One region of the Arthrobacter sp. CMU6 genome, then DNA from elsewhere that is predicted to be linked to it. Evidence: riboswitches for the same ligand, from Rfam matches in the RefSeq annotation. Region 1 holds a riboswitch; the other holds the start of a gene.
The links. A riboswitch is a leader RNA that binds a small molecule or an ion and turns the genes downstream of it on or off. The one in region 1 is predicted to bind S-adenosylmethionine.
Positions count from the first base shown of each region.

Region 1 (22,510 bases):
CGGATTCGGTGGGGCCAGCAGGACCTGGGCGCGGGTGTCCACTTACAGTGTGCTGGACATCTGGGTAGTGCTCGGCGGCGTCCTCATTGCAGCCGGCGCCGTGGCCGCCGCGCTGTGGGCCGGCACGTGGAACATGGTGTGGCTGGAGGGCCCCTAACCCCCGGTCCGCGCCATCCGGACCTCGGCCAGCCCTTCCCAGTCTTCGATCGTGTCCCGGTCACCGGTGAAGACGAAGCCGTTGCGCCGGTAAAAGGCCTGGGCGCGCGGGTTTTCCTCGGCGACCCACAGCCCGGCCGGCTCCTTCCCGATTGCGGCATCGAGCAGTGCCTGGCCGAGCCCGATGCCTTGGTGGGAGGCGAGGAGGTAGATGCCCCAGAGCTCGGTCTGCTCCCGCACCCCGTCCCCGGGCGACAGCGAGCCGGCAAACCCCACCAGGTTGGTGCCGTCGACCGCCACGTATTGCCGAGCCGCATGCGGACCGGCCAGAAGGTGCCGCCACATGGCCAGCCGTCCTTCCACACCCTGCCTGGCCATAAAGCCCGGTGACAGCAGGTGTGAGTAGGTTTCGCGCCAGCATTCCAGGTGGAGCCGGGCCAGGGCCTCAGCATCTTCGGCCGTCGCCTGGCGGACGCTGCAGGTGTGATCCATGCGGCCGAGTCTAACGCTGGCGGCCGTGGATCTCAGATGCATGAGTGGTTGTGGTCGAAGCCGTCGGCCACGAACTGGGTGAGGACAACCTTGCCCCCTGCGGTGAGGGGCGCCGCGGAACACATGCTCTTCGCCTCGGCGGCGGTGTGCGCTCCGGCAAGCCAGGTTGGCAGAGTGTAGAGGCTGCTGGCTGATCCCACGTCGCCCACAATCTGCCCCCACTGCCGGGCGGAGGAGTAGATTCCCACCCTGGCGCCGATGCTGTGGAAGAAGTCGGCCATGCCTTCGAGGTCCGCCCGGTTTGCGTTCCTGTCGCCCGACCAGCTGTTGCCTGTCTCCACGTCCAGCCACCAGAGGTATGTCTCAGGCTCGGGGACGGTGCGGAGGTAGGCGTCGTCAAAAGCCTTCGCGTACCCGTACATATAGGCGCATGCCGCGTCCTCCTGCCCCTGGCAGGTGCCGTACGGGTTGGCCACGGCCTCGCCGCCGTACTCGTTGTTCGTCGGCCACCAGGAGCCCCGCAGCCCCGGGTTGGCTGTGTTCACATAGAGCGCCAGGCGGGGCTGGCCCGTCCCGCCGGCCGAGTCATCCGCCCAGTCAAGCTGCTGGTGGAGGCACGGGTTCGTGGTGTTCGCCACCCCGTTGTTTACCCCGACAATCGCGAACGCAGGGTCGTCAGGCAGGTCGCCGCCGCACTGCGGCCAGGAGACGTCGTTGCCCAGCAGGGCTTCGTTGCCAGGCAGGGCCGGAGCGGACCCTGGCCGCTGCCGCGCGGGCTGCCGGTCCGCCGGCTGCGGGGCCGGCCGAGACGCGGGTGGCTGCGCCTGCGCGGCGCCGCTGGGAGTGGCGGAGGCCCTCGGTGCCGCCTGGGTGACGGCTGGTTCGGGTGCCGGTGGCGCGCCGTCGTCGAGCCTTGGTCCCGGGATAAAACCCACTGCGGTCGCGACCATGAAGGACAGCAGCGCTGAAGCCCGGCGCCCTGCGGGGCGCCTCCTGGACAGCCCAGCGGAGCTGAAAATGGACACGGCGGCCTCCCGTTCCCTTGTGGCCGCAACACGTACCGCTAGCTTGCTCCCGGATATGCTCCGTGGTCAAGGCGGGCATGGGACGCTTGACTAGGTGCGCGTACGCCTCCACGGATCCTGTCACGCGACTCCGGCCCGTTACTCAATATTTATGCGTGTAACGGGTATATCAAGGGAGCTTGACTCAGCTCCGCCGCTGAAAAAGCGACTTGATAACTCATATCTGATATATTTTTATTCATGACTCAACAGACCGCTGAACACGTCGGCCTTCTGCTCCGCGACGCCCGCGGCCAGAAGGGGTGGACCCAGGGCCAGCTTGCCGCCGAACTCGGCACCAGCCAGAGCGCCGTGGCCCGCATGGAACAGGGCAAACAGAACCTGAGCCTCAAAATGATCCAGCGGCTGGAGGCGATCTTCGGCCGAAGCATCGTCCAGCTCGGAAAACCCCAGATGACCCACCTCCGCGTGGAGGGCGGCCGGACGCTTTCGGGCTCCGTTGACGTCAACACCAGCAAAAACGCCGGGGTCGCCCTGCTTTGCGCCAGCCTCATCAACCGCGGCACCACGACGCTGCGGCGGCTGGCCCGGATCGAGGAAGTCAACCGCATCGTCGAGGTTCTGAGCAGCATCGGCGTCGAATGCACCTGGCTCAACGGCAACGACCTCCGCCTGCGCCGTCCCGCGGACCTTGACCTGGCGTCCATGGACGTCGAGGCCGCACGCCGGACCCGCAGCGTAATCATGCTGCTGGGCCCGCTGCTTGATGAGACGGATGAATACCGGCTGCCCTACGCCGGCGGCTGCGATCTGGGCATCCGCACCGTGGAACCGCACATGCAGGCACTGCGGCAGTTTGGCCTGTCCGTGGAGGCCAGCTCAGGCTTTTACGCCGTGCAGGCGCCCCCGACCGACGAGCTCGACCGTTCCTTCGTGCTGACCGAACGCGGCGACACCGTAACTGAAAACGCCATCATGGCGGCTGCCCACCGCTGCGGCACCACGGTCATCCGCAACGCCAGCCCCAACTACATGGTCCAGGATCTCTGCTTCTACCTGCAGCGGCTGGGCGTGGAGATCGACGGCGTCGGAACCACCACGCTGAAGATCACCGGCAAACCGATCATCGACGTCGACATCGAGTACTTCCCCTCGGAAGACCCCATCGAGGCGATGAGCCTCATCACTGCCGGGATCGTCACCAACTCCGAGGTGACCATCCGCCGCGTGCCCATCGAATTCATGGAGATCGAGCTGGCCACGCTGGAGCAGATGGGCCAGCAGCTGGAGGTCTCCGGCGAGTACATGGCCCGCAATGGCCGCACCCGGCTGGTGGACGTGACCACCAAGCCCTCCGAGCTGCGTGCGCCCGAGGACAAGATCCACCCCATGCCGTTCCCCGGGCTGAACATCGACAACCTGCCGTTCTTCGCGGTGATCGCCGGCAACGCCGAGGGCCAGACCATGATCCACGACTGGGTCTACGAGAACCGCGCCATCTACCTGACGGAACTGAACAAGCTGGGCGCCCGCGTGCAGCTGCTGGACCCGCACCGGATCTACGTCAACGGCCCCACCCGGTGGCGTGCCGCGGAGGTGGGCTGCCCGCCCGCGCTGCGTCCCGCCGCCTGCCTGCTGCTGGCCATGCTGGCGGCCAGAGGTGTGTCCGAGCTGCGCAACATCTATGTCATTGAGCGCGGTTACGAGGACCTCGCCGAGCGGCTCAACACCATCGGTGCCAAAATCGAGTACTTCCAGGACTGACCCACACGGGCGCGAACGGACACTTAAGCACCCCCAGGGAAGCGCGAACGGACACTTAAGCACCCCTTGACCTGCCGGTTAAGGGCCATAAGTGCCCGTTCGCGCTTCGTCATGTCGGGGACGTTTTCGCGGGTCTGGCGCACAATGTAGGCATGCGGACTTTTGGCGTGGAGGAAGAGCTCCTGATCGTTGATCCGGACAGCGGGGAACCGCTGGCGCTCGCCGATGCCCTGTTGGCGGGCCGCAAACTCGCCGCCGACGACGCCCCGGGCAAGCCCCGGCTGGTGAAGAAAATAGCCGAACCCAAGTGCGACGACGACGAAATGGGCTTGAGTGCCGAACTCAAGCTTGAGCAGATCGAGACGCAGACCCGTCCGTGCCTGGACCATGCGGAACTGCTGCGGCAGATCCACGCCGGCAGGGCACTGGCCAACGAGGCCGCCCAGGGCCACGGCGCCCGGATTGCTGCCCTGGCCACGTCACCGATGGCCCTCTCCAGCCACACCACGCCGGACCCGCGCTACGCCAAAATGCTGGAACGGTTCGGCCTGACCGCCCAGGAACAGCTCACCTGCGGCTTCCACGTCCACACCTATATCGAATCCCCGGACGAAGGCGTGGCCGTGTTGGACCGTATCCGGGACAAGCTGGCCGTCCTGATCGCGCTCAGCGCCAACTCGCCGTTCTGGAACGGCGTGGAGACCGGGTTCGAGAGCTACCGGACGCAGGCATGGAACCGCTGGCCGTCGTCGGGCCCGTCCGCCATTTACGGCAGCCTGTCCTCCTACCGCCGGCTCGTGACCCGGCTGCTGGACAGCGGCGTGGTGCTGGACGAGGGCATGATCTACTTCGACGCTCGGCTTTCCCGGAACCACCCCACCGTGGAGGTGCGGGTGGCGGACGTCTGCCTCCGTGCCGAGGACGCAGCGCTCATTGCCGTCCTGGTCCGTGCGCTCGTGGAATCTGCGTGCCGGGAATGGCGTGAGGGTGTGGATCCGGCGCCCGTGCCAACAGTGCTGCTGCGGATGGCCTCATGGCAGGCCAGCAACTTTGGCCTGCGCGGTGAACTGCTGGACTTCGGCAGCTTCCGGCCGGTGCCCGCCGAGGACGTGGTGCGCTCGCTGGTGGACTATCTGGAACCGGTGCTGGCCGAGAACGGCGAGCTGGACCTGGCCCGGGCCGGCATCGAGGAGATCTTCGCGCGCGGCACCGGCGCGGCTGAACAGCGCAACGTCCGGCAGGTGGTGCTGGACAAAGCCGAGCCCGACGACGGCGGGCTGGGTGCCGTCGTCGCGCACGCCGTGCGGGCCACGCTGAAGGGGACCGCCGCGGACACGGATCCCGACGGTGAACCCGCTCCGGAACTGCTGCGCGTCCGCCAGCTCTGACCCGAACACCCTCCGACCGCGAACCCGCGCGAAAGAACGGGAGCGCGAGCGGACACATGGGGCCCCTCCACGCGCGCGTTTTTTGGCCTTATCTGTCCGTTCGCGCTGGTGGAGCAGGGATGTTTCCGATGGTCATTTTCCGGTAAACCGCCTGAAATGTCGGCTGGCTAGTGTGGAACCACAAGAACTGCCCGCGGAAGGAACGGACCATGCGCGTTGGACTCATCAGGGCTATGACCACCACAGACCGGCGTCTGCTCAACTCGCACGGAAGGCTGCTGCGCGAGACCTTCGGGTTCGATGTCACGACGCGGTGCATTCCGGACCAGCCTTCCGGAGTCTATGACGCTGAGTCGCTGCAGCGTGCCGTGCCGAAGGTGGTGGAACTTGCCCTGGACATGGCGCCGGACGTCGACGCGCTGGTCATCAGCTGCGCCGCCGATCCCGGTTTGCCGGAGGCGCGGGCCCTGCTGGACATCCCCGTGGTGGGCGCCGGCTCCGCATCTGCGGCTGCGGCCCTCGCCTTCGGCGGCCGGGTGGGTGTGCTGGGCCTGAAACACTCAGTGCCGGGTCCCATTTCCGATGCCCTGGGCGACCGGATGCTCCTGATCGACGGCGCCGAGAGCGCGGAGACGCCCGACGGCTTCCTGCTTCCAACTGGCATCTTCGACGCGCTCGCAGCCGCCCACATGCTGGTGGACGCGGGAGCGGACGTCATCCTGGAGGCCAGCACTGGCCTGACGAGCATTGGCATGGCGGACGTCCTGCGGCGCAGGTTCGCGATACCTGTCATTGACCCCGTCATGGCCGCCGGCTCCATGCTCATCTCCGCCGTGGCATCCCGCGAGCTTCAGGCGGTGTGAGCCGTCCGCCGCTTGATTCTGTCCCGGAGCGAAGGCCAGCCGCCCCGGCCAAAGACGCCCATGACCCGCGTGCACAGTGCCCAGTAAGCCACCCCGGCTGCCAGGGACGCTGCCACGGCAAGCACCGGGCTGATTGTATCCAGCAGCGGGTAGACCAGCCAGTGCACGAGGTACGCGTAGAGGGAAGCGCTGGCCAGCAGGACCGCCAGCCGCTGCAGCCCCTTGGGCACCGGGACGGTGGGCAGCCAGGTGAGCAGCAGGATTCCGGCAACAAGGGTCAGCTCACGCTGTGTATCCCCGAAGAAGCATCCGGGGACCGTGAGGACCGCGAGGACGGATAATGCACCCCGCTGAACCCATGTCCGGGTCCTGGCAATGGCCCACCCCAGGGCAAACAGCCACAGGGTCGGCGACGGGTGGGGGATGCCGGGATCAACGATGTCATAGCGCGAGAGCAGCGCGAGGCCAGTGAGGGCTAGCGGAAAGAGCAGCGGGAACCGACGCTCCGCGCGGTCCGCCCAGGGTATGGCCAGCAGGGCGGTCATGCCCAGGAGGATGTACACCAGGACTTCGATGAACCAGAAATGCCACTGCGTGGTCACGGCTTCGGGACCGACCACGGAGTTGAGGAGCAGGACGTTGGCGACCGTGTACCGGTCGGTGATCAGGTAGGCCACCCCGATGAAGGCCACACTGGGCACCGCCACCCGTGACAGGCTGGTGAGTTGGCGCCGGAACCGGGGAAGCCGTTCCCCGCTGAGCTGGAACCGGGCGAAGTTGTACCCGGCGACCGCCATAAGTACGTGGGCCATTCCCGGCCATTTCATCAGCCCCACGTGGGTGCTGACGATGAGCACGATGGCCACGGCCCTGAGCACGATGCTGGTTTCGAGCGGGGCAACGAACCGGCGCATCTTCCTAGCAGGTTTTCTCCCCGCGGGCTGCTCCAGGTCGCGGACCGGCGTCACATGCCAGTCCGGGGGGAGATGCCCCAACAGCTGCTCCAGCCGGACGGACGTGGCCACATAGGACAGCGAATCGCCGCCGAGGGAGACGAACGTGTCGCCGTCGCCGATGTCCGTGCGCTCGAGCGTGTCGCGGAAGATCCGGTGCACATTGTCTGGTCCGGAGTCGGCCGGCTCCGGTTGTGGCATGGCAGTCTGTGACAGTGCAAGGACGGCCGGGTAGTCCACCTTGCCGGTGCCCAGGCGGGGGAGACGCTCGACGGCGTGCAGCTCCAGGGCCGCACGCGGTAGCCCGATGCCCTGCGCGAGGACCTTGGCCAGCAGCTGCGTGTCGTGGCTGCCCTCGACCGCGACGACGAGGCCCTCGTCGGTGCCCGCGCTCGCCGCTTCAACGCCGAGGTCGGCCAGGATGCGCTCCACCTGGCCGAGGTCCACCCGGAGGCCGACGATCTTGACGAACCTGCTGCGCCGCCCCACCACCTCGAAGACACCGGCGGGGTGCTTCCTGGCCAGATCTCCGGTACGGAGTTCGTGGACCGTGCGGCCGGCGCCGAGATCCTCCGCAGTCTCCGCGTAGCCGAGCATGACATTGGGTCCGGTGTAGACGAGTTCGCCGTGCTCGAGGCCGGGAACGGGGTCAATGCGGAAGGCACCGCCCGGCACCGGGATGCCAATGGCACCGGGGTGCTCGGCGGCCAGCCCGGGCGGAAGGTAGGCCATCCGGGCGGTGGCCTCCGTCTGGCCGTACATGACGAACAGTTCCCAGCCCTTCCGCCGGCCGAGTTCCGCGTAGCTCTGCACACGTTCGGGGGCGAGCCGGCCGCCGGCCTGGGTCACATAGCGCAGGCCGGGGAGGTCCATCCCGGCAAAGCCCACGCGTTCGAGCAGTTCGAAGGTGTATGGCACCGCGGCGAAGGACGTTGCCCCGCCAGCGCGGAAAAGCTCCCAGAAGCACGGGTCAACAACGGACAGGTCGGTGAGCACCAGGCCCGCGCCCCGGAGCAGGTGGCTGTTGATCACGGACAGCCCGTAGCAGTAGGACATCGGCAGCGTGGTTGCGGCGCGGTCGGCCGGGCCGATGTTCAGGTACTCGGCAATCGATTCCGCATTGGCCTGCAGATTGGTGGCGGACAGGCGCACCAGCTTGGGCGAGCCGGTGGACCCGGATGTGCTGAGCAGAAGCGCCAAGTCCGGATGGAGTTCATGCCGGGTGCCCGCCCTGCGTTCCTCGAGCACCGTCTGCCCGTCGGCGGAACGCAGCACGACGTCTGGATCGTACGCGGCCACCAGGGACTCTAGCGCCGCCGGCTTGTCCTCCGGAAGCAGGATCAGCGGGTGGCCGCCGACGAGTGCGGCAAGGTAGGCCACCAGGGATTCGACGTCGTTCGCCGCAGCCAATGCCACCAGGCGGCGCTGGGTGCCCAGCCGGAGCGCGAGGGCATCAACCCTGTCGGCGAGTTCCCGGTAGGTGAGAGTGAAATTGTCGGTGAGGATTGCGGGCCTGTCCCCGTGGCCTGCGAGATCGGCGGCGAAGGGCACCCGCGCGAAATCAAGCTGCGTGGTCACCGGAAGATGATATTAGTTAAGGCTTACCTAAGTAAAACCGTCCGGCTTCCTGTTACGCGTGCCATACTCAGTCCGTGGCTGAGACCTATGCCTTTCGTGCGCAGCTGTGGCTCTACCCGGGCGAAGCCGCCTGGCACTTCATTACGTTGCCGGTGGACATTTCGGAGGAGATCCACGAGGAGTCCGCGGGTCACCGCAAGGGGTTCGGCTCGGTGAAGGTGACGGCACACATCGCCGGCCATCAGTGGCAGACCTCGGTCTTTCCGGACGCCGGCAGCGGCTCGTACCTGCTGCCGGTCAAGAAGGCCGTGCGGATGGCGGCCCACATAACCGCGGGGGACGACGTCGAGGTCCGGCTGATCGTCGGCAACTAGGAGCCAGTCAGCCCAAAGGCACCATGTGGCGACGGCGGCTAGGCCGCCCCGGTCCAGCGGGCAGGCGCCGCTGCTGGCCTGCGCAGCGGCGTTCCGGTGGCATCCGACGCCGTGCGCTTGGTGCCGAAGCCCTGCCTTCGGTGGTCTGCCCGTGCTGACAAAGGCGTCTGGGCAGGTACCTGCGGCTTCGCACGCGGGTGCTCCGCGGGCTGGGCCGTGACCTGGGGTCCAGCCGGGGAGAGATCAGTGATGAGCCCCGTCCCGGCGCATTCGCGTACGTCGGCGATTGCGGCCGCGGCCGCACGCTTGTCCTCGAACGGTGCGGAGATTGCGAGGACGATTCCATTGGGGGCCTTCAGCCGGAACCGGAACTGGGACTCTGCATCAACAAAAACTTCAAATACTCCGGCCATGGCGGTCCTTCCGGTCAGGGAGGCTGCGCGCAGCGTCTTCGCGGCCGCAGCCCCGAACGCATCGCTGCGTCTGTCCTTGGGTGGTGCTGAACCAACAGGGGTTTCATCGGTTCATCGGTGTTATTCGAGTCTGCCCAGTGCGCACGGAGCCTCACAAGACCATCCGTGTAAACCCTGGGTAAACCCTGCCTGCCCACCCACTAAACCGCGCCGCAGCCTCGTTCTCAAGGACAGCCGAAACGAACGGACGCGCAGCACAACCCACGTTCAAAGCCCGCCATGGGAAGTAATAGCCGGACGACGAAGGGCCGCAAAAACTCAGATCTGCTTGAGAGCCTGCTCCAGGTCCGCGATGAGGTCATCCGCATCTTCCAGGCCCACGGACAGCCGCACCACCCCGTCGCTCAGTCCGATCGCGGCGCGTCCTTCGGGCCCCATGGCCCGGTGCGTTGTGGTGGCGGGGTGGGTGATCAGGGATTTGGCGTCGCCCAGGTTGTTGGAGATGTCAATGATTTTCAGGGCGTCCAGCAGCGCAAAGGCGGCTTCCTTGCCCGACTGGCCTGCCGTCGTCGCAAGCTCCAGCGTCAGGACGGTGCCGCCGGCCTTCATCTGCTTGGCCGCCAGTTCGAACTGTGGGTGCGATTTGAGCAGCGGGTACTTGACCCAGTTGACGGCGGGCTGGGTCTCCAGCCATTCGGCCAGGCGCAGCGCCGTGGCGGAGGAGTGGTTCACGCGGAGCGCCATGGTCTCCAGGCCCTTGGTGAGCACCCAGGCGTTGAACGAGGAAAGCGCCGGGCCGGTGTGGCGCATGAGCTGCTTGACCGGCCCGTCGATGAATTCCTTGGTGCCCAGGATGGCGCCGCCCATCACCCGGCCCTGGCCGTCGATGTGCTTGGTGCCGGAGTAGACCACCACGTCGGCGCCCAGGTCTCCGCAGCGCTGCAGCAGCGGGGTGGCGAAGACGTTGTCCGCCACCACCTTGGCGCCGGCGGCGTGGGCGAGCTCGCTGACCGCTGCGATGTCCACGATTTCCTGCATGGGGTTGGACGGGGATTCGAAGAAGACGGCCGTGGTGGGCACCGAGAGGGCCACACGCCACTGCTCGAGGTCCGGACCGTCCACGAACACGGTCTCCACACCCCAGCGCGGCAGGATTTCGTTAAGGATCACGAAGCAGGAGCCGAACAGGGAACGGCTGGCGACCACGCGGTCCCCGGCCGCGAGCAGCGCGCCAAGGGCGGTGAACACAGCGGACATGCCGGACGCCGTCGCAAAGCATGCCTCCGTGCCTTCCAGCAGCCGGAGCCGTTCCTGGAAGGTGGCCACGGACGGGTTGCCGTAGCGCGAGTAGACGAAGCGCTCATCCTCGCCGGTGAAGGCGCGTTCGGCGGCAGCGGCGGACTCGTAAACAAAGCCGGAGTTCAGGAAGACAGGCTCGGTGGTCTCTTGGAAATTGGTGCGGTCAAGCCCGCCGCGGACGGCCTGGGTGTCCGGGCTCCAGCCGGCGGCGTCGTGATTAAAGGTCAACTTAGTTCTTTCCCAGGTTCGTCGGCAGGCCGCGGTTCTTCCAGCCGTTCACGGTGCGCTCACCGTAGCGGTCGGGTTCGCCCTCGAAGCCTTCGAGGACGTTGTAGGCGGTGAAACCGGCCTGGGTGGCGGCGATGGCCGCGGCGATGGAGCGCTGGCCGGAGCGGCACAGGAACAGCAGCTCCACCCGGGTGTCCTCAGGCGCCTGCTGCTTCAGCTGCTCGATGAAGTCGGGGTTGGGAATGCCGCCGGGAAAGGTCCACTGGATGAACAGCGGATCATTCCGCTGATCGTTCGCGGACGCGGTTTCCGGGATGCCGATGTGCGCCCATTCACCCTCGGTCCGCACGTCCACCAGAACGGCACCCTGCTCGAGCCTGGCCCACGCGTCCTGCGGGGTGAGGTCTCCGGCGTAGCTCATGCGTGGCCCTCGTAGGCTTCTTCGCTAAGGTCGTCGTCGGAGTCCAGCCGGTCCACGGCGGTGGCGACGGCAGCATCTGCGGACGCGATGGCGGCAGGCAGGATGAGGGCCTGGGCCACGATGACAGTGGTGCCGTTGAAGGTTGCGGCAGGGCTGCCGTGCAGGACGTATCCCTCGGCCAGGGCGGCCGAGATGCGCTCACAGAATGCGCGGTCGTCCGGACCCGTGACCAGGCGGTAGGACAGCTTTTCCTCAGGTTTATCCTGCTGGGACGGCAGTGTTGCAACGGTGGGGGCGTCTGACATGACGGATCTCCTTTTCTCACGCTTGCAGCTCGAAGTGGTCGATATGCCGAGTATTCACCTGAGGCACCCCGCCGTGGAAGGAGGGTTGCCGACCGGCCAGTCAGGGCTTAATGCCGGTACTCATTACTCCCCAAAAACGTAACACTGACGGCGGCGGTGCGCACCGCCGCCGCCGTCATCTTCCGTAACGCATCCGGACACTGCCGGTCAGGGCAATCGACGCGCTGCGGTTACAAAGCCGGTGGCCGGGAGGATAATGACGGGAGATGACCCGCCGTAACGCCGGATGAAACCAGGCTGCAGTGAATGATTCGCCCGCGAATACAGTGACTCCCATGCTGCACTTTGGATGGTTTGTGGGCCATGGCTTCGGGGTTCAGGGCTGGGGGACGCCCGGCTACGGAATCGGTTATGACTGGAAGAAGCCCGCCCCCTACCAGCATGCGGTCCGGGAGTTCGAACGGGCCGGGCTGGACCTGTTCATCATCGAGGATTCGCTCACCGTCCCCGACACCTATGGCGGCAGCGCGGAGGTCTCGCTGGCGCAGGCGTCCTTTGCGCCGAAGCACGATCCGCTGGCCCTGGTGCCGTACCTGCTCTCCGCCACGGAGCACCTCGGTATTGTTCCCACCATCAGCGCCTCCTTCTATCCGCCGTTCACCGCCGCCCGGCTGCTGGCCACGCTGCAGCACTTCTCCAACGGGCAGCTGGGCTGGAACGTGGTGACCTCGGGCAGCGACCTCGCCGCGCAGAACTACGGGCTGGACCAGCAGATCGAGCACGACCTCCGCTACGAGAAGGCCGAGGAGTTCGTGGACGTTGTGCGCAAGCTCTGGCGCAGCTGGGAACCGGACGCCATCCTTGAGGACACGCAGGCAGGCATCTTCGCTGACCACACCAAGGTCCGGCCGATCCACCACGACGGGGAGTTCTTCAAGGTCCGGGGACCGCTGAACACGGCGCCGCTGCCGGAGGAACCGGTGCTGGTGCAGGCGGGGGCATCGCCGCGGGGCAAGGCCTTCGCCGGTGCGAACGCGGATGTTGCCATAGCCCTTGCCCGTGGCGTGGACGGCATGAAGGCGTATCGGGACTCCATCCGCGCCGAGGCTGCCGGGGCCGGCCGGAACCCCGACGACGTCAAGGTCCTGTTCGTCCTCAAACCCACGGTGACCGGTTCCCGGGCCGAAGCCGAGGAGCTGCGGGCTGCCCGCCGGGAGCTCACGCAGCGGGACATCGACAGCCAGCTCAACTCCATCTCCTATCTGTCCGTGATCGACTTCAAGCAGTTCGACCTTGACGAGCCACTCCCGGAGCTCAGCACCAACAGCAACCAGGGCACGCTGGAGCACTTCTCCAAGGCCGCGCCGCCGGGCTCCACCCTGCGGCAAATCCTGCAGGCCCGCAGCGGCGGCGCCGGCGACAGCATCATCGGCACCGCGGAGGAAATCGCCGACTACCTCGAGGAAACCGGGGCGGCAGTGGGCGGCGACGGGTTCCTCTTCTCCGGCTTCGTGGATCCGGCCACCATCCACGGCGTGCTGGACAGGCTGGCGCCGGTGCTTCGGAGCCGGGGACTGCTGCGGACGAGCTACGGCGACGGCGGATTCCGCCGGAACCTGCTGGACTTTTAGCGCCATGACAGGAGCCAGGGAGCACGACGGGCCGATGCCGGGCCTCCGGCACGGCACCTTCCTGATCGGCACGGCCCACATCCGTGCCGACGACGTGGCGGCAGCGGCCGCCGATCCCGGAGTCGAGGTGGTCCTCAGCGCCGAAGCCCTCGAGCTCGTGGGCCTCTCCCGTGAGGTGGTGCAGGCGGCCATCGATTCCGGCCACCGCGTCTACGGCCTGAACACCCTGCTCGGCTCCGGCCGTGACACGGCCGTGGAGCAGGAATCCATCCTTGACTTCCAGCTGCAGGTGGTGCGCTACCACCACAGCGGCGTCGGCGCGCTGCTGGACCGCGATGAAGTGCGCGCCCTCATCCTGGCAAGGCTCATCGGGTTCACCCGCGGAGGCTCGGGCGTGCGTCCGGAGACTGCCCGGTTCTACGCCGAGCTGCTCAACAGGGACGTGGTGCCGGCCGTTCCGCGCGACGGGTCCGTCGGCTCGTCGGACCTCACCCAGCTGGCGGCCGTTGCCGCCGTCGCCATCGGTGAGGGACAGGCGCTGACTCCCGACGGCGGCCTGCAGGACGGCGCGGAAGCGCTCACCGCCGCCGGGCTGGAACCGCTGGTCCTGGCGCCGGGCGAGGCCCTGGCGCTGGTCAGCGCCAACTCCTATTCGATCGGCGCCGGGGCGCTGGAGCTCCGCCGCCTCCGGTGGCTCGCCGATCTGGCGGACACCGCGCTGGCGCTGTCACTTGAGGCCACTGCCAGGTACGACGGCGGAGGGAACCTCAGCCCGTTCTCGCCGGCTGTGCAGTCTGCCAAGGCGGTGGACGGCCAGCGCGTCTCGGCGGCCAACGTCCGGCGCCTGGTGCGCGGCGGCTGGCTGGAGGATCCGCGGCGCCAGGTATCTGTCCAGGATGCCCTGTCCTTCCGCGCCGCACCGCAGACCCATGGTGCGTTCCGGAGCCAAGTGACGGCCTTGGCCGGGGCGCTCGAGGTGGAGCTCAACGGCAGGGGCGATAACCCCCTCACGGACATAGCCTCCGGCCGGATGGTGTCCGGCGGAAACTTCCAGCCCATGCAGCTGGCCCTGGCCTTCGAGGCGCTGCGGCTGGGGCTCGCACATGTGGGAATCAGCAGCGAGCGGCGGATCGCCAAGCTCTATCCGCCGCAGCGCCTGATCCGGCAGCTCAACCTCGAGGCGGCCCGGGCCGGCACCCCGCTGGCGTCCGAAGACCTGCCGGGACTGCTGTGGTACTCGGCCGCGGGATTGCTGGCGGAGCTGAAGTTCCTGGCGGCGCCAGCCACCCTCGGCGCCCCCACCCTGTCCGCGGACGTCGAGGACCACTCCACGCTTGCCCCGCTGGCCCTCCAGCAGCTGGAGCGCTCGGTGGAGGCCGCGGCCAATCTCCTCACCATCGAGGCGCTGACGGCCTCCTACCTGTTGGCGGAGGCACAGGACACGGATCTGCGGGAAGCGGAGACCCGGCGGCTGGGAGCAGCCACCGGCGCCGTAGTGGCGCGGCTGTCGGAGCTGCTGGCCGGGCAGCTGCCGGCGGCGGTGCTGGTTGACAGCGCGCGCGCTGCACTGGGGGAGCTGCTGGCAGGGCTGCCCGAATTACGGATACCGGACGCGGGTGGGCCGAATGGCTCCAGCCCGGATGATGGGGGAGGAGAATCATGACCACTGTGACAGGAAGCGGCAGCCAGCCAAGGCACGTGGTACCCATACTGGACCCGGCCGTGGACGCCGACGAGGTGCTGGCACGGGTGGGCAACACTCCGCTAGTGCCGCTGGACGTGCTGAGCCGCGGGCTGGGAAGCACCGTCTTCGTCAAACTCGAATCGGAGAACCCCGGCGGTTCCATCAAGGACCGGACCGCGTTGAGCATGGTCCGGGCGGCCGAGCGCAGCGGAGAGCTGCAGCCCGGCGGGACCATCGTGGAAAGCACCTCCGGGAACACCGGAATCGGGCTCGCCCTGATCGGGGCGCTGACCGGCCACCCGGTGGTGGTGGTCACGGGTGACTCCATTTCCTCGGAGAAGCTGGAGGCCCTCAACCGGTACGGGGCACGGGTGGTGTTCACCGACTGGAGCGCGCCCTCGGATTCGCCGGAGAACGCGCGGGCGGTGGCGGCCCGGATCACGGCCGAAATCCCCGGTGCCTGGCGTCCGCTGCAGTTCGACAATCCTGCCAACCCGCGGGCGCACTATGAGGGGACGGCGCCGGAGATCTGGGAGCAGACGGCGGGCCGGGTGACGCACTTCGTCGCAGGCGTGGGCACCGGCGGCACCATCAGCGGGAACGGACGGTACCTCAAGGAGAAGTCCGGGGGGCACGTGGAGGTGATCGGCGCGGACCCCTACGGCTCGGTCTACAGCGGCGGGCACCCCGGCCAGATCCTGGTGGACGGCGTGGGCAACTCCTGGCCCAAACCCGACTGGCCGAAGGTCTTCGACCGCGGCCTGCTGGACCGGTTCCTGCGGATTCCAAACGACGAGGTGTACACCACGCTGCACCGGCTGCTCAACGACGAAGGCCTGTCCCTGGGGCCGTCGTCGGGCCTGACGGTGGCGGCAGCACTCCGGGTGGCCAGGGCGGCGCCGCCCGGGTCAGTGGTGGTGGCGATCGCACCGGACACGGGCAGCAACTACCAGAGCAAGGCCTTCAATCCTGTGTGGCTGGCTGACAACCACATCCGCCTGGCCACGGATCTTGCGGAGGACTAGGTCAGGAGGCCGGGCCGCTGGTGGCCGTCTCGCTTTCGGAACGGATCCAGGCATTCCAGTCCAGCGGGTGGACGGAGGGCCTGCCCAGCAGGTAGCCCTGCGCAGCGGCCATGCCAAGTTCGGTCACGGCCTCGAGCTCCTCCGGCGTCTCCACGCCCTGGGCTCCGACCACGGCGTCAATGTACCGGGCCAGTTCGGCCATGGCCGCGGCCCTCAGGCGCTGGCCCGGGGAGTCCTCAATGCCCGCAATAAAACTCCGGTCCAGCTTGATGATGTCCGGGTGAAGTTCCAGGACCTGGTCCATGGACGTGAAGCCGACCTCGGCGCCGTTCACGGCGATCCGCAATCCGCGGCGCCGCAGCGGGGCGAGGGCGGCCGTCAGGGTTGGGTACTGCTCGAGGGGGACCGCGCCATTGAGGTCGATGACGATCCGTTCCATAGCCAGCTGGGAATGTTCCAGCAGTCCCGGGATCCTGGGGTCCGCGCATGTGGCGGGCGTCAGGTTCAGGGCGATGAACATGTGATCGGGCACCGCCTGCGCCGCAGAAAGGGCCCGGTGCAGTGCCGCGAGCTCAAGGTCGGTGCCCAGCCCCACGGACTCTGCCTCGTTGAACCAGTGGTCCGCGCTGGCACCGTCGTCGCTGACGAAGCGGGTCAGGGCCTCGACGCCGATCACGTGCCCTTCCGGAAGCCGGCGGATCGGCTGGAATGCGGTCATCAGCATCCTGTCGGCAAGGATGGCTTCAATCCGGTTCCTGCTGCGCCGCGTGAAGGGTACAGGCTCAGGCGCTGCCACGGCCTGGGATGGCTCGCCCACCGGGACGGCGCCGTTTTCGGCGTTGGCCAGCTCGGTGGTGGCGGTGAGGTGCTCGAGCAGCACGTGTTCGGGATTAGCCGGGTGGGCTTCGAGCAGGGCGCGCAGCTGGGCGCGGGTCCACGCGCTGGCCGGATCTGATTCGGCCAGCAGTTCAGTGATGATCTGGTGGGCTTGCCAGCGCACAGTCATCTCCCCCATGTCCGCCGGCTGCGCTGCCTTGGCCCCCAGGCCCGTGGGTAGTGAGTCCGTCAATGCGGGAAGGGAGTTCTCGTCCCAAGACATCGGCTATTCCTTTATGCGTACTCATTCCGGCTGAGCCCGGAACCAGACCGCGTGTCAGTACCCCTGCGGGTACGGGCAGTTGGCCGTGGAAGAAGACTACAACGCGGGGCACCGGCTTGTCCCGCATTTTTTTGAACGGTGCTATTTCGTTACTCGATGCCGGCAAACAGTTCGTTCAGCTCGGCGGTCAGCTGCTTACGGAGGGCCGGCGTGCCGATTTCGCGCCCGTCAATGTGATTGACCGGGGCCAGGAGGCGGATGCTGGAAATCAGCCAGACGGCGTCGGCATCCGCGAGGTCCTGGGGCTTCAGCGGGCCGTAGCCCAGTTCCCAGCCGGCGGCCTTGGCCGCGGCGAACAGGGCGCCCTGTGAGGTTCCGGGGAGAATGCCGCTGTCCAGCTGCGGCGTGACGAGTCGCTTAACTGTTGTGCCGTCGTCGTTCTTCTCCACGTTCGCCAGCAGCACGGTGGACGTGGGGCCCTCCAGCACGCGCCCGTCCGAGGATGTGAAGATGACATCATCCGCCCCCTGTTTGTGGGCATGGCGCAGCGCGGCCATGTTCACCGCGTAGGACAGGGTCTTGGCGCCGAGCAGCAGCCACGGGGCACGCTCGGCTGCATCGCTGTCGTACCCGCGGTCAAGGAGGATGACGTCGATGCCGGTCTCGCGCTGGCGCCGGCCGGCGGCTGCCACCGGGGACACCTGCACCCAGCAGGTGGGGGCGGAGGCGCCCTCGACGCCGCGGGTGACGATGAGCTTCACCACAGCCTCGTCCAGCTCCGGGGAGGAAGCGGGATTGTCGGAGCGGAACGCCGCGACCCCCGTCCCGACCGCACGGCGCCAGTGGTCCTGGCCCGGAATCTCCAGGTCCAGTGCCTGCGCCGACCGGTCCAGCCGGTCCAGGTGTGCCTGGATCTTCCGCGTGTGGCCGGCGACGGCGAGCATGGACTCGAACACCCCGTCACCGCGGGTGGCGCCCAGATCGGTGGCCATCAGCTGCGGCTTTTCGGGGTCGGCAAGCCGGCCGTTCTCATAGTCCGGATCCAGGAACACCAGCACTGTGTGGGAGGTACGAGAGGTCATGCCTCAAGCTTAGTGCGGCCGGTGCCCTATAGGCTGGCCTCACCGCTCCATACGGAATGGCTGCGAGGGTAAGAAATAACGGGGGTTTCATCTGTGTTGTGGCCATTTCCGCTTGCGGAAACACTGCCGGCCTGGCTGATCCTGCTGCTCAGCGGAGTGGACCTGGTCATCAGGGTGCTGGCCGTGGGCATCATCCCGGGCAACCGGCGGCCCACCACGGCCATGGCCTGGCTGCTGGGCATCTTCTTCGTGCCTGCCCTGGGACTGATCCTCTTCCTGCTCTTCGGCAACTTCAGGCTCTCGCGCCGCCGCACCGAGCAGCAGCAGCTGGTCAACGAGCGGGTCCGGGCTGGCAGCGCGGCGCTTTCCGACGTCGCCAGCGAGTATTCCGGCCCCGAATGGGTCCTCTCCGCGGCCGAACTCAACCGCCGGCTCGGGTCGATTCCCCTGGTGGACGGCAACCATGTGGAGCTGCTTCCCGGCTACCCTGACTCCATCCGCGCCATGACCGAGGCAGTCCGCAAGGCCAAGCACTTCGTCAACGCCGAGTTCTACATCATGAGCACGGACCACGTCACTGACGACCTCCTCACGGCCCTCGAGGAGGCGGCGGACCGCGGCGTCCAGGTCCGCGTGCTGTTCGACCACATCGGAACGCTGCGCGTGAAGGGGTACAACAAGCTCCTGAAACGGCTCAAGGCCAGCCGCATCCAGTGGCGGCGGATGCTGCCGCTGCTGCCCATCCACGGCCAGTGGCGCCGGCCGGACCTGCGCAACCACCGCAAGATCATGGTGATCGACGGCGTCGTCGCGTTCACGGGATCGCAGAACCTGATCGAGCCCTCCTACAACAACCCCAAGCACCGCAAGGCCGGCCGAGAATGGATCGAGCTGATGGCGTGCCTGCGGGGGCCGATAGTTCCCACCCTCAATGTCGTCTTTGCCACCGACTGGCTCAGCGAAACGGACGAGTCACTGGAGGACCAGCTGCAGCTGCCCGCCGGGCCGGCGGCGGGCAGCGTCACCGCCCAGGTGGTGCCCAGCGGCCCCGGCTTCACCACGGAGAACAACCTCCGGCTCTTCAACACGTTGATCTACTCGGCGCAGCACCGGATATCCGTCTGCAGCCCCTACTTCGTGCCCGATGACTCCCTGCTCTACGCCATCACCACCGCAGCGCAGCGCGGCGTGGACGTGGAACTGTTCGTCTCCGAGAAGGGCGACCAGTTCCTGGTCCACCACGCCCAGCAGTCCTACTACGAGGCCCTGCTGCGGGCCGGCGTCCGGATCTACCTCTACAAGGCGCCGTTCGTGCTCCACGCCAAACACTTCACCATCGACGACGAAGTGGCAGTCCTGGGCTCCAGCAACATGGACATGAGGTCCTTCTCCCTGAACCTGGAGGTTTCGGTGATGCTGCTGGGCGCGGACATCGTCAACAGCATGCGCGCGGTGGAGGACACCTACCGCGACATCTCCCATGAGCTGAAGCTCGAGGACTGGATGCGCCGGCCCCTCGCGGCAAGGTACGTGGACAACGTGGCCCGCCTCACCGCCACGGTCCAATAGAAGCGCGCCGGCAGCCCGCCACCCCTGGAGTTTTGTCCATTTGTCGCGGCTCGGAGGCCCTTTAGCTCGCGATATCTGGACAAAAACTCAATCGGGGAAGGCGGACCCCAGGGTGGAGAGCACACCGTAGGCCTTGGTGCGGATTTCCTCGTACTCGTCCTGGGGCACGGAATCGGCAGTGATGGCCCCCCCGACGCCGAGGCTGAGCCTTACCTTTCCGCCCGGAGCGTCCTCCTGCACCACCAGGGTGCGGATCGCCACGGCCAGATCCGTGGCGCCGTTCAGCGAGAAGTACCCGATCGCCCCGGAATAGACACCGCGCGGACCATCCTCCAGCCGGTCCAGGATGGCCATGGTGCTGATCTTCGGCGCCCCGGTCATCGAGCCGGCCGGGAAACAGGCAGCCACGGCCTCGGCCCGCGGCGACCCGGGCAGGAGAACAGCGTCGATGGTGCTCACCAGCTGGTGCACCGTGGCATAGCTTTCGATCTCGCACAGCCGGCTGACGGTCACTGATCCCGGCTCCGCGAAGTGGCTGAGGTCGTTCCGGAGCAGGTCCACGATCATGATGTTTTCCGCCCGGTCCTTCAGGGAAGTGGCCAGGTCGTGGCGGAGGGCGGCGTCGGTGTCCGGGTCAGCAGCCCGGCGGCGGGTTCCCTTGATCGGCTCGGCACGCATGCCGCCGTCGGACGCTATCCGCAGGAAGCGCTCCGGCGACGTGCTGGCCACCGATAGCCCGCCAAACCGCAGGTAACTCGCAAACGGCGCGGGGTTCTGCCGCCGGAGGGCAAGGTACGCCGCCCACGGGTCGAGCGCCCGCACCTCCGCTTCGAGGGTGGTGGTGAGGCAGACCTCGTAGGAATTCCCTTCGGCGATCTGGTGCTGTGCTTCGGCGATCTTGCGCTTGTAGCTCGCCTCGCTGTCCCGGCCGGCAAATGCCGGCGCCGTGTTGTGGGCCTGCGCGGCGGCATTTTCCGCCGCAAGTCCGACGCCGTTGCTGCCGCCGGCAACAGCCGCGGCGGTCACCGCATCACGGGCGCGGGCGAGCCAGTCCGCGGCGTCCGGCGCGTCCAGGGCCAGCAGCCACACCGCGTTGTCCGTGTGGTCCAGGACGGCGGCCCGGCCGGCAAAGATCAGGCCCGCATCAGGAGTGCCCGAGGGAATGTCTTGCCCGCCGGTTTCACGCTTCAGCTCATAGCCGAGGTAGCCCAGCCAGCCCAGCGTGAAGTCGCACGGGTAGGCCTCCGGTCCGCGCACCGCCTTCCGTCCCCACACGGTCTCCAGCCAGCGGAAGAACGGGCCGGACACGCTGGCCGTGGCGCATCCGGCGGTGATCCGGGTGACTCCGGAACTGTGCAGGACAGACTGGCCGAACGTGCCGCCGTCGTCCGCCAAAATACTGAAGCGGCTGCGTTCCGCCGCGGGGGTTCCCTGGCCGGTACCGGCTGTGCCGGCCGAACGCAGGGATGAGTCCAGCCAGACCGCGTTCCGGGACGTCCCGCACAAAGCCTGAAAAAGCGCGGCAGGATCAGGGCCGGCGTCGATGCGTTCCGCCAGCAGGCGCAGGCCGCGGCGCGACGACAGCTCGGGAACCAGGGCGCTGGTGAGCGCGGGCAGATAGGTGAGGGCCTGCAGGGCGTCCACGGGGGCGGTGCCGTCCGCGCGGTTGAGGACCCGGACGTCGGCGTGCCGCGGAATGTCGTCCGCGGCCAGGAGCTCCGCCTCCTGCCCGGCCCACTGGTCCCAGTACGGCTCGTACGTCTCGCCATCGCGGGCCAGCGCCCGGGTGCGGCGTTCGGCGTCGGGGGCGTCCGCCCAGATGACGGCGTCCAGGAGCGGCCTGGCCGCGGCGGCGGCTGCCCCGACGCCCTCCACGATGACGATCTCGGCGGGCAGCGTGACCCGGGGGTCGCCGTCGTGATGGGTTTTCCAGTCCCAGCTTATCCACGTGGCCGCTTCGCCGCGGCTCAGGGGCGCCAGCACCGTGGTGACGTAGCGTTCGATGCCGGCGGAGAGTCCGTCCCAGCCGGGATAGATGTCCTCCAGGTGGAACAGCGAGACCTTGTGGTGGTTCCGCAGCGTGGCCGCGAGTTCGATGGCCAATGTGGTTTTACCTGCGCCGGACCGCCCGTCAATGGCGATGATCACAGGTGCGGGGGTCATGAAATAGAGCGTACCTGCTGGCTGTCCCCAACCTGGACGTTGTGAAGCGGGCTGACGCCGGCAGCGAGGCTGTGACGCTTGCCGCTGCGTGTCCGGTGCCCGTCCATCCGGACCGGAGCAGCGACTGTGTCTGCTTCGTTCCGCCCGGCAAGCAGCGCGTCCTGCCTGATGGCGTCCTGCACGTAGCGGACGATGCCCGGGACAGCGGCCTGGACCTGGTCCCATACGGCCTCGAAGTCGGCGTGGCCGCCGTACCAGGGGTCCTCGATGCCCTGCTCGAGCGGATCGCGGTCCTCGAGGGCGGGGTCGAAGCTGCGGAGCATGCGGATCCTGGACAGCGACTCGTCGTCCGGGGCGGAAGCCCGGAGCCAGCCGTAGTGGTCCACGTCCAGCGCCAGTATGAGGTGCCGCTCGGTGAACCATTGGGATTGCCATTCCCGTGCAATGTGCCGGTCCGAGGAAAGGTTGTGGGTGGTGAGTTTCCGTGCCGCCCGGGGGTCGATGGGGCGCCCGGCCTCGTAGGCGGTGGTGCCCGCGGAATCAACGGTCACGAGGTCGGCGAGCCCGGCTTCCGCGAAGGCGGCACTCAGCATCAGCTCGGCCATGGGCGAGCGGCAGATGTTGCCGGTGCAGACGGTGATGACGCGGTATGGGCTCGTCGTTGAGTTCATTGGCTAAGCATGGAGGATGCCGGCCCTCCTTGGCTAGTAAGTGTCCTTATTATCAGCAGGCTTCGTAAAGTTCGTGAATTTTCCTGTCACAAGATTGCCAAGGTACCCGGCCGGGACTAGTGGATGAACGCCAGCAGCACGCCCACCGCGACGAACAGGACGCCGAAAATCCTGTTGAGCACGGTCTGGCCGTGGGCATTGTGGGTAAAGCGCTGGAACGATTTCGCCGCCGCCGCGAAGAAGAACCACATGACGAGGATGTCGATGAGAACCACGGTCGCCGCAAGGACGGCGTACTGGGGGAGGAGTGGGCTGGCGGGCCGGATG
Region 1 is NZ_JBNHFL010000006.1:43,327-65,836, forward strand. Features, by position in the region: gene AC5RWD_RS05805 (energy-coupling factor transporter transmembrane component T family protein) at 1-157, shown strand, start outside; gene AC5RWD_RS05810 (GNAT family N-acetyltransferase) at 154-648, opposite strand; gene AC5RWD_RS05815 (glycoside hydrolase family 25 domain-containing protein) at 681-1,673, opposite strand; gene AC5RWD_RS05820 (UDP-N-acetylglucosamine 1-carboxyvinyltransferase) at 1,914-3,437, shown strand; gene AC5RWD_RS05825 (glutamate--cysteine ligase 2) at 3,590-4,825, shown strand; gene AC5RWD_RS05830 (aspartate/glutamate racemase family protein) at 5,035-5,688, shown strand; gene AC5RWD_RS05835 (AMP-binding protein) at 5,676-8,219, opposite strand; gene AC5RWD_RS05840 (DUF1905 domain-containing protein) at 8,294-8,593, shown strand; gene AC5RWD_RS05845 (YegP family protein) at 8,632-9,006, opposite strand; gene AC5RWD_RS05850 (O-succinylhomoserine sulfhydrylase) at 9,325-10,533, opposite strand; gene AC5RWD_RS05855 (rhodanese-like domain-containing protein) at 10,535-10,954, opposite strand; gene AC5RWD_RS05860 (DUF1737 domain-containing protein) at 10,951-11,259, opposite strand; SAM riboswitch class IV at 11,273-11,387, opposite strand; gene AC5RWD_RS05865 (NtaA/DmoA family FMN-dependent monooxygenase) at 11,595-12,890, shown strand; gene AC5RWD_RS05870 (aromatic amino acid ammonia-lyase) at 12,925-14,553, shown strand; gene AC5RWD_RS05875 (PLP-dependent cysteine synthase family protein) at 14,550-15,599, shown strand; gene AC5RWD_RS05880 (EAL domain-containing protein) at 15,601-16,698, opposite strand; gene AC5RWD_RS05885 (aminodeoxychorismate lyase) at 16,848-17,780, opposite strand; gene cls (cardiolipin synthase) at 17,877-19,349, shown strand; gene pabB (aminodeoxychorismate synthase component I) at 19,437-21,512, opposite strand; partial or broken gene AC5RWD_RS05900 (low molecular weight protein-tyrosine-phosphatase) at 21,674-22,183, opposite strand; gene AC5RWD_RS05905 (LysE family transporter) at 22,300-22,510, opposite strand, start outside.

Region 2 (8,645 bases), on a different contig from region 1:
ACCCGCCAGATCCACGCCGGCCAGGTGCCTGACAATGCCACCGGTGCTCGGTCGTTGCCGATCTACCAGACGACGTCGTTCGTCCTCCCGAGCGCCGAAAGCGCGGCGGACCGCTTCGCGCTCGCCGAGATCGCGCCCATCTACACCCGGATCGGCAACCCGACCCAGGACGCCGTTGAACAGCGGATCGCCAGCCTGGAAGGAGGGCTCGCCGCGCTGCTCCTGAGCTCCGGCCAGGCCGCAGAAACGTACGCCATCCTCAACATCGCCGAGGCCGGCGACCACGTGGTGGCAAGCCCCAGCCTCTATGGCGGCACCTACAACCTGCTTGCCCACACCCTGAAGAAGTTCGGCGTGTCCGTCACGTTCGTGGCCGACCCGGACAACCTTGAGCAGTGGCGCGACGCCGTACAGCCCAACACCAAGCTCTTCTTTGCCGAGGTGGTGTCCAACCCCCGGCAGGACGTCCTGGACATCGAAGGCGTTGCCCGGACCGCGCACGAGGCCGGCGTTCCCCTCATCGTGGACAACACCCTGTCCACGCCGTACCTCATCAGGCCGCTCGAGTGGGGCGCGGACGTCGTGGTGCACTCGGCCACCAAGTACCTGGGCGGGCATGGTGCCGCCATTGCCGGTGTCATCGTGGATTCGGGCAACTTCGACTTCGGCAAGGACCCGGAGCGCTTTCCCGGCTTCAACACGCCGGACCCCACCTACAACGGCCTGGTCTACGCCCGCGACCTCGGCGCGGACGGTGCCCTGGGAGCCAACCTGTCCTACATCCTCAAGGCGCGGGTCCAGCTGCTCCGCGACCTGGGTTCCGCGGTGTCCCCGTTCAATGCCTTCCTCATTGCGCAGGGCCTGGAAACGCTGAGCCTGCGGGTGGAGCGCCACGTGGCCAATGCGGTGGCGGTGGCCGGCTGGCTGGAAGCCCGCAGCGACGTGGAGTCCGTAGCCTACGCCGGGCTGCCGTCCAGCCCCTGGTATGAGCGCGGCCTGAAGTACGGGCCCAAGGGCACCGGCGCGGTGGTGGCCTTTACGGTGGCCGGCGGGGCTGAGGCAGGCAAGCGCTTCGTGGATGCCCTGGAGCTGCACTCCCACGTGGCAAACATCGGTGACGTGCGCTCCCTCGTCATCCACCCGGCGTCGACCACGCACAGCCAGCTGACGCCGGAGCAGCAGAGCGTGGCTGGGGTGGCCCCGGGCCTGGTGCGGCTGTCCGTCGGCCTGGAACACATCGATGACATCCTGGCCGACCTCGACGCCGGATTCCGCGCCGCGAAAGGCGCCTGATTTCCGGTGCCGCGGGTGGAACTCCCGGCCCGGGCGGCGGGCCGGGAGTCACACAGCCGTCACATTCTTCGCGAAGATGTCCGCCTGTTTCGTAAACTGGGCAACAGGTCATGAGTGCCAGCGACAGCCCCGGCTTGCTGGCCGGCAACCCTCCTTCCGCGGTGGGGTGCCCCGGGTGAAGACCTGGCCTGCCGGACAGCTGCCGGCGGGCAAGCGCGTAGAAGAGGTTTACCCATGACGATTTCTGTCAGCAGCACCGACTTTCCGGCCGCCGGGGCTCCGCACGGCACTGCTTTGAACGGCACCGTTCCCGGCGGTACAAATCAGGATGGCGGCCGTACGAGTCAGGATGGCCGCGGTACCACTGAGGATGGCACAGTCCGGTATGTCAACATCGGCAGCCTGGAGCTGGAGGCCGGAGGCTTCCTGCCGGACGTGACGCTGGCCTACGAATCCTGGGGAACGCTCAACTCGGACGGTTCCAACGCGATCCTCGTTCAGCATGCCCTCACCGGCAGCACGCACGTCACACGGGGTGCCGGAAACGAGGAGGGCTGGTGGGAACAGCTCGCAGGGCCCGGTGCGCCGGCGGACACTGACAGGTTCTTTGTCATTTCCATCAACATCCTGGGCGGCTGTTACGGGTCCACGGGACCGTCGTCGACCGCCCCGGACGGCAAACCCTGGGGTTCACGCTTTCCGCTGGTGACGCTCAGGGACTCCACCGTCGCCGAGGCGAGGCTTGCCGACCGGCTTGGCATCACGAGCTGGCACGCCGTGGTGGGCGGATCCATGGGCGGCGCCCGCGCCCTCGAATGGGCCGTGACCTTCCCGGAGCGTGTGCGCCGCTGCGGTGTCATCTCGGTCGGCGCCAGGAGCACGGCTGAACAAATCGCCTTCGCCCAGGCGCAGACCCTTGCCATCCGGCAGGACCGCCATTTCAACGGCGGTGACTATTACGGCGGGCCCGAACCCGCGGAGGGCCTGGCGCTCGCGCGGCGGATCGCGCACATCACCTACCGGTCTGCCTACGAACTGGATTTCCGGTTCGGCAGGAACGCCCAGACCCCTGAAGAGCCGTTGCAGGCCGAAGCCCTGGCGGGCCGCGGCCGGTACCAGGTGGAGAGCTACCTCGACCACCAGGGCAACAAGCTGGTCCGGCGCTTTGACGCCAACAGCTACATCGCCCTCACGGAAGCACTCATGAGCCATGACGTCACCCGGGGACGGGGGACACTCAAGGAAGCCCTGGCGCGGGCCTCCGCAGACTTCTTCGTTGCCGCCGTGGAGACGGACCGGCTGTACTTTCCCGCCCAGTCGCTGGAACTCGCCGAGGCCCTGCCGGGGAATGTGGATGTCCACATGATCGATTCGCCGATCGGCCACGACGGGTTCCTCACGGAGATCGGTCAGCTGAACGCCCAGCTCAGGGCTCACCTCCTCAATTGATGCGCGCCGCCGCTCGGCCGGAACCCGACCGTGGCCGGGGCCACGCCGGTGCCTCCACGGCGGCCGTCTTCCTGCTGTGGCGCGGCGATGCCGGTTCCTCCCTGTGCATTTATGCAGATGTGCCCTGCACTATTTGGCGTTGAGCTTGCGTCTTCGGCAGACCATACTCGTTGAATCCGGCGTTCGTGGTGCGCATCACACCCGTTCGCCACCGACTGGTCCCCGTGGTGTCGAGGAAGACGCCGAAGGAGTTCGCAATGAGTACGGAAAGCTCCGCCGCAAGGCGTACAGAGGAAACCGATATCAAGGCCTCAGGCCTGAAGAAAGTCGTCACGGCGTCCATGGCCGGCACCGTGGTGGAGTGGTATGAGTTCTTCCTGTACGCCTCGGCTGCCACCCTGGTCTTTGGCAAGACATTCTTTCCCAATGCCGGCACGGAGCTGGATGGCATCATCGCCGCCTTCCTCACCTACGCCGTTGGCTTCGTTGCCCGCCCGATCGGCGGCATCGTCTTCGGCCACTTCGGCGACAAGTTCGGCCGCAAGCAGCTGCTGCAGCTGAGCATCATCCTGGTGGGCGTCTCCACCTTCCTGATGGGCTGCCTGCCGACGTTCCAGCAGATCGGCTACTGGGCACCCGCGCTCCTGGTCTTCCTGCGGTTCGCCCAGGGCTTCGCTGTCGGCGGCGAATGGGGCGGCGCGGTCCTCCTCGTGGCAGAGCACAGCCCCAGCAAGTCCCGCGGCTTCTGGGCCAGCTGGCCGCAGTCCGCCGTGCCCATGGGCAACCTGCTCGCCACCGCCGTGCTGTTCATCCTGTCCTCCACCCTGACCCAGGAAGCGTTCCTTGGCTGGGGCTGGCGCGTGGCGTTCTGGCTCTCCGCGGTGATCGTCGTGATCGGCTATTACATCCGCACCAAGGTCAATGACGCCCCGATCTTCCTCGAGGCCCGCAAGGAAGTCGAGGCCGGGCACAAGGGCTACGGCGTTGCCGAGGTCTTCAAGCGCTACCCGCGCGGCGTTTTCACTGCCATGGGCCTGCGCTTTGCCGAGAACATCCTCTACTACCTCGTGGTGACGTTCTCCATCACGTACCTGAAAACGGTGGTCCAGGCCGACACGAGCCGGATCCTGCTGCTGCTCCTGCTCGCCCACGCAGTGCACTTTGCCGCTGTGCCGGTGGTCGGCAAGCTGTCGGACCGCTTCGGCCGCAAGCCCGTCTACATGGCCGGTGCCATCCTGGGAGCCACGTGGGGCTTCTTCGCCTTCCCGATGATGGATACCAAGAATGATGTGATCATCCTGGCGTCCATCATGATCGGCTTGCTGTTCCACGCACTTATGTACGCCGGCCAGCCCGCGATCATGGCGGAAATGTTCCCCACCCGGATGCGCTACTCCGGCGTCTCGCTGGGCTACCAGGTGACCTCCATCGTTGCCGGTTCGCTGGCCCCGATCATCGCCGCGTCGCTCCTGGGCACCTTCAAGTCCTCCGTTCCCGTGGCCATCTACCTGCTGATCGCCTGCGTCATCACCGCCGTCGCGGTGTTCTTCCTGAAGGAAACCCGCGGCATCTCGCTCCACGACGTGGACGCGGCCGACGCCCAGGGCACGGCCGACCTGCTCGCCGCCGGCAAGAAGTAGACCGGCTTTACCCAGGCCCTGACCTCTGGCCATGACGAGCATTCAACAGCTGCCCGGACCCGCCACCCATGCGGGGCCGGGCAGTTGCCCGTTTACCGAGACCAAGGATTTCCATGAAAGCAGCAGTCCTCTACTCCGCCGTCCCCAACCCCGGCACTGCGTCGGAGAAGCCCAGCTACACGGACGCCCGGCCCCTGGTGGTGCAGGAGCTGGACCGGCCGGAGCCGCGCTCCGGCGAGCTGGGTGTTGCCATCACGTACTCCAGCCTGTGCCATTCAGACCTTTCCGTGGTGGACGGTTCGCGCGTCCGGCCCCTGCCCATGGCACTGGGCCATGAGGCGGTGGGGAGGGTCGTGTTAGTGGGTGACGGCGTCTCCGACGTGTCCGTGGGCGACCATGTGGTGCTGGTGTTCGTGCCGAGCTGCGGGGACTGCCGCGCCTGCCGGTCCGGCCGTCCCGCGCTCTGCCACCGGGCGGCCGAGGTCAACGGATCCGGCGACCTGCTCCACGGCGAGGCGGTGCTGCGGACCCCGGCAGGGGAGCGGATCAACCACCACCTGGGCGTCTCGGCTTTCGCCGATTACGCCGTGGTGGCCAGGGAATCGGTGGTGGTGATTGACGACGACGTCCCGGACACCGTCGCGGCGATGTTCGGTTGCGCCGTGCTCACCGGCATGGGCGCTGTGCTCAACACCGCCGCTGTCACGGCCGGCCAGTCGGTGGCCGTGTTCGGCCTCGGGGCCGTTGGCCTTTCCAGCGTCATGGCTGCCTCCCTCGCCGGGGCCGGCAGCGTGATCGCCATCGATCCCAATTCCGGCAAGCACCAGCTCGCCCTCGACTGCGGCGCCACAGCCGTGGGGACGCCCGAGGACGCGGCCAAGCTGATCGCGGAAGCCGCCGGCGACGGGGTCGACGTCGCCGTCGAGGCGGTCGGCTCGGCGGGAGTGATTGCCGCGTGCCTCGGGCATGTGACCCGGGGCGGCGCCGTGGTCTCGGTCGGCCTGCCCCATCCGTCAGCCGAGCTGACGGTTCCCGCGCTGCAGTTCGCCGGAGCCGGCAAACGCCTGCTCGGTTCATACATGGGCGACGCCGTTCCCGGCCGGGACATCCCGCTCTACCTGGGCTATTGGCGGGAGGGCAGGCTGCCCGTGGAGCTGCTGCACACCGACACCAGGCCGCTCGCCGAGATCAACGAGGGGCTGGATGCGCTGGCGTCGGGGCAGGTGGTGCGGCGCCTGTTCAAGGCCTGACGGGGCCGTGGCCTGGCAGTGGTATGACGGGACATAGCCTGGCGGGGGACACGTCAGCCCGCCAGCAGCCCCGCCCGGGCCTTAACTTCCTCCTTGAGTGACGCGATGACCGCCTGCACCGCGGCCGAGCGGAGGGACTCCGGACGCGCCACCGCCCAGATGGGGAGCTGGCGCTCGAAGTCGTCGGCGAGCACGGGAACGAAGTCCGGCTGCCCCGCCACCATGAAGTTCGGCAGCAGCCCGATGCCTGCGCCCTGCCGCACGGCCTCCAGCTGGGCGAACACGCTCGTGGCCTGGAAGCTCGAGGTAGGCATCGGCAGCTGCGAGGACCAGCGGTGCCCCAACTCCGCCACCTGGAGTGCGGACTCAACGTAAGAGACAAAGCCGTGCTGCCCGACGTCGTCGAGCGTTTCCGGCAGTCCGTGCTCCGCGGCGTAGCCGGCACTGGCGTAGAGGCGCAGGTAGTAGTTGCTCAGGAAGATGGTCTGGGCGTTGCTGACGTCCGTCCGGCCCACCACGATTTCCAGGTCCACGCCGGATCTGTTCTGGCTGACCTTCCGCGTGGCGCTGAGCATCTCGATGTTCAGCTGCGGGTTCTGCTGCTGCAGCCGGACCAGCGCAGGCGTGACGAACACGGCTCCGACACCGTCCGTCGTTGCCACGCGCACGAGCCCGGACAGGGCGCTCTGGTCCTGGCTGATAAGGCCGGAGAGCGAGCCGAGGGTGTTCTCAATGGCCTCCGCCGCCTCCACGGCGGCTGTGCCGAGCTGGGTCAGCTCCCAGCCGTGCGGGCTGCGTTCGAGGGTGCGTCCGCCCAGCTGCTTGTCCAGGGCGAGGATCCGGCGGGAGATGGTGGTGTGGGTGGTGCCCAGGGTCTCCGCCACCGCGTTGAACCTGCCCAGGCGTGCCACTGTCAGCAGGATCAGCAGGTCGTCGGGGCTGGGAAGCCGCCTCAGGTCCACGGCAAGCCTTTCATCGGTGTGCATCAGTGCACATACCGTCTGTGATTTTTCCCCTTGATTGCACTCTAGCAGGGTGTGATTGTGGACACAGACCTTCCGGTCCCGGCGGCCGGATCCGAAGCAAAGGAGCTTACGCATGGCTGTTATCGGTTGGATCGGCCTCGGCAACATGGGCGGCAACATGACCGCGAACCTGGTGAAGGCCGGGCACAATGTCCGCGGTTTTGACCTCAACCCCGCGGCGCTCGCCGCGGCCGAGGAAGCCGGCGTCAAGCCGGTGGGAAGCATTGCCGAGGCCGTCGACGGCGCCGACGTAGTGTTCACCATGCTGCCCAAGGGGGAGCACGCCCGCGCGGTCTACCTTGGCAACGACGGCGTCCTTGCCCATGCCGACACACGCACTCTGCTGGTGGACTCCTCCACCATCGATATCGCATCCGCCCAGGAACTGCACGACGCCGCTGCTGCCGCCGGCTTCCGCTTTGTCGACGCCCCGGTCTCCGGCGGCATGAGCGGCGCCAAGGCCGGGACCCTGACCTTCATGGTGGGCGGCGAGGAGGGCGCCGTCGCAGACGCCACCGGCTACATCCGCCCGATGGCAGCCAACATCATCCCCACCGGCGGCGCAACCACCGGGCAGGCAGCGAAAATCTGCAACAACCTGATGCTCTTCATCAACCTCGCCTCCACCGCCGAGGGTGCCGTCCTGGCGGACCGGCTGGGCCTGGACAAGCAGGTCTTCTGGGACATTGCGTCCGTCTCCTCGGGCGACTCCTGGGCGCTGCGGACCTGGTACCCGGTCCCCGGCGTCGTTCCCACCGCGGCTTCGAACAACGGCTTTGCGCCCACCTTCACCACCGAACTGGCCAACAAGGACATCGGCCTGGCCATCAGCGCCGCCGAGGACACCGGCACGCCGCTCGAGATCGGCAAGCACGTCCAGCAGCTGTTCCAGCAGCTCATCGACGCCGGCGAGGCGGGCAAGGACTGCTCGATGATCATCAAGCTCGCCGACGGCTCGCTGGAGTCAGCCAAGTAATCCCCATAGCCACGCACCTGTCAGCAACGCACGAAAAGAGACTTTCCCTTGGAAACCATTCCGCATTTCATCAACGGCAGCCGCGTCAGCGACGCCGAACGTTTCGGCCCTGTTTTCAACCCCGCCACCGGCGAGCAGGAGAAGCAGGTGGCACTCGCCTCCGTGTCCCGGACCGAGGAGGCCATCGCGGCCGCCCGTGCCGCGCTGCCCACGTGGCGGGCCACCAGCCTGGCCAAGCGCACCAACATCTTCTTCCGGGTCCGCGAGATCCTGAACCAGCGCAAGCCCGAGCTCGCGGCCATTCTCACCAGCGAGCACGGGAAGGTCCTCTCCGACGCTGAGGGTGAAATCTCCCGCGGCCTCGAGAACATCGAGTTTGCCACCGGCCTGTCACACATGCTCAAGGGTGAGCGTTCCGAGCAGGTTTCCAGCGGCGTCGACGTCCACTCCGTTCGTCAGCCGGTGGGCGCCGTGGCGTGCATTACCCCGTTCAATTTCCCCGCCATGGTGCCGCTCTGGATGATCGGCAGCGCCCTGGCGTGCGGCAACACCGTGCTGCTGAAGCCCAGCGAGAAGGACCCCTCCGCTGCCATCTTCATCGCCGAGGCCTTTGCCGAAGCTGGACTGCCCGCCGGCGTGCTGAACGTGGTCCAGGGGGACAAGGAAACCGTTGACGTCCTGCTCGAACACCCGGACGTCAAGGCGGTGAGCTTCGTCGGCTCCACGCCCATCGCGCAGTCCATCTACAAGCGGGCAGCCGACCACGGCAAGCGGGTCCAGGCCCTGGGCGGGGCAAAGAACCACATGGTGGTGCTGCCCGACGCCGACCTGGACATGGCTGCTGACGCTGCGGTGTCCGCTGCCTACGGTTCGGCGGGCGAACGCTGCATGGCCGTCAGCGTCCTGGTGGCGGTGGGCAACATCGCCGACGACCTGGTCGAGGCGATTTCCAGCCGCATGGCGGCCCTCAAGATCGGTCCGGGAACCGACCCGTCCTCCCAGATGGGTCCGC
Region 2 is NZ_JBNHFL010000007.1:169,062-177,706, forward strand. Features, by position in the region: gene AC5RWD_RS07080 (bifunctional o-acetylhomoserine/o-acetylserine sulfhydrylase) at 1-1,293, shown strand, start outside; SAM riboswitch class IV at 1,400-1,515, shown strand; gene metX (homoserine O-acetyltransferase MetX) at 1,528-2,742, shown strand; gene AC5RWD_RS07090 (MFS transporter) at 3,000-4,382, shown strand; gene AC5RWD_RS07095 (alcohol dehydrogenase catalytic domain-containing protein) at 4,496-5,632, shown strand; gene AC5RWD_RS07100 (LysR family transcriptional regulator) at 5,686-6,618, opposite strand; gene mmsB (3-hydroxyisobutyrate dehydrogenase) at 6,674-7,633, shown strand; gene AC5RWD_RS07110 (CoA-acylating methylmalonate-semialdehyde dehydrogenase) at 7,682-8,645, shown strand, end outside.
Region 2: another riboswitch for S-adenosylmethionine. It lies ahead of metX (homoserine O-acetyltransferase MetX); the one in region 1 lies ahead of AC5RWD_RS05860 (DUF1737 domain-containing protein).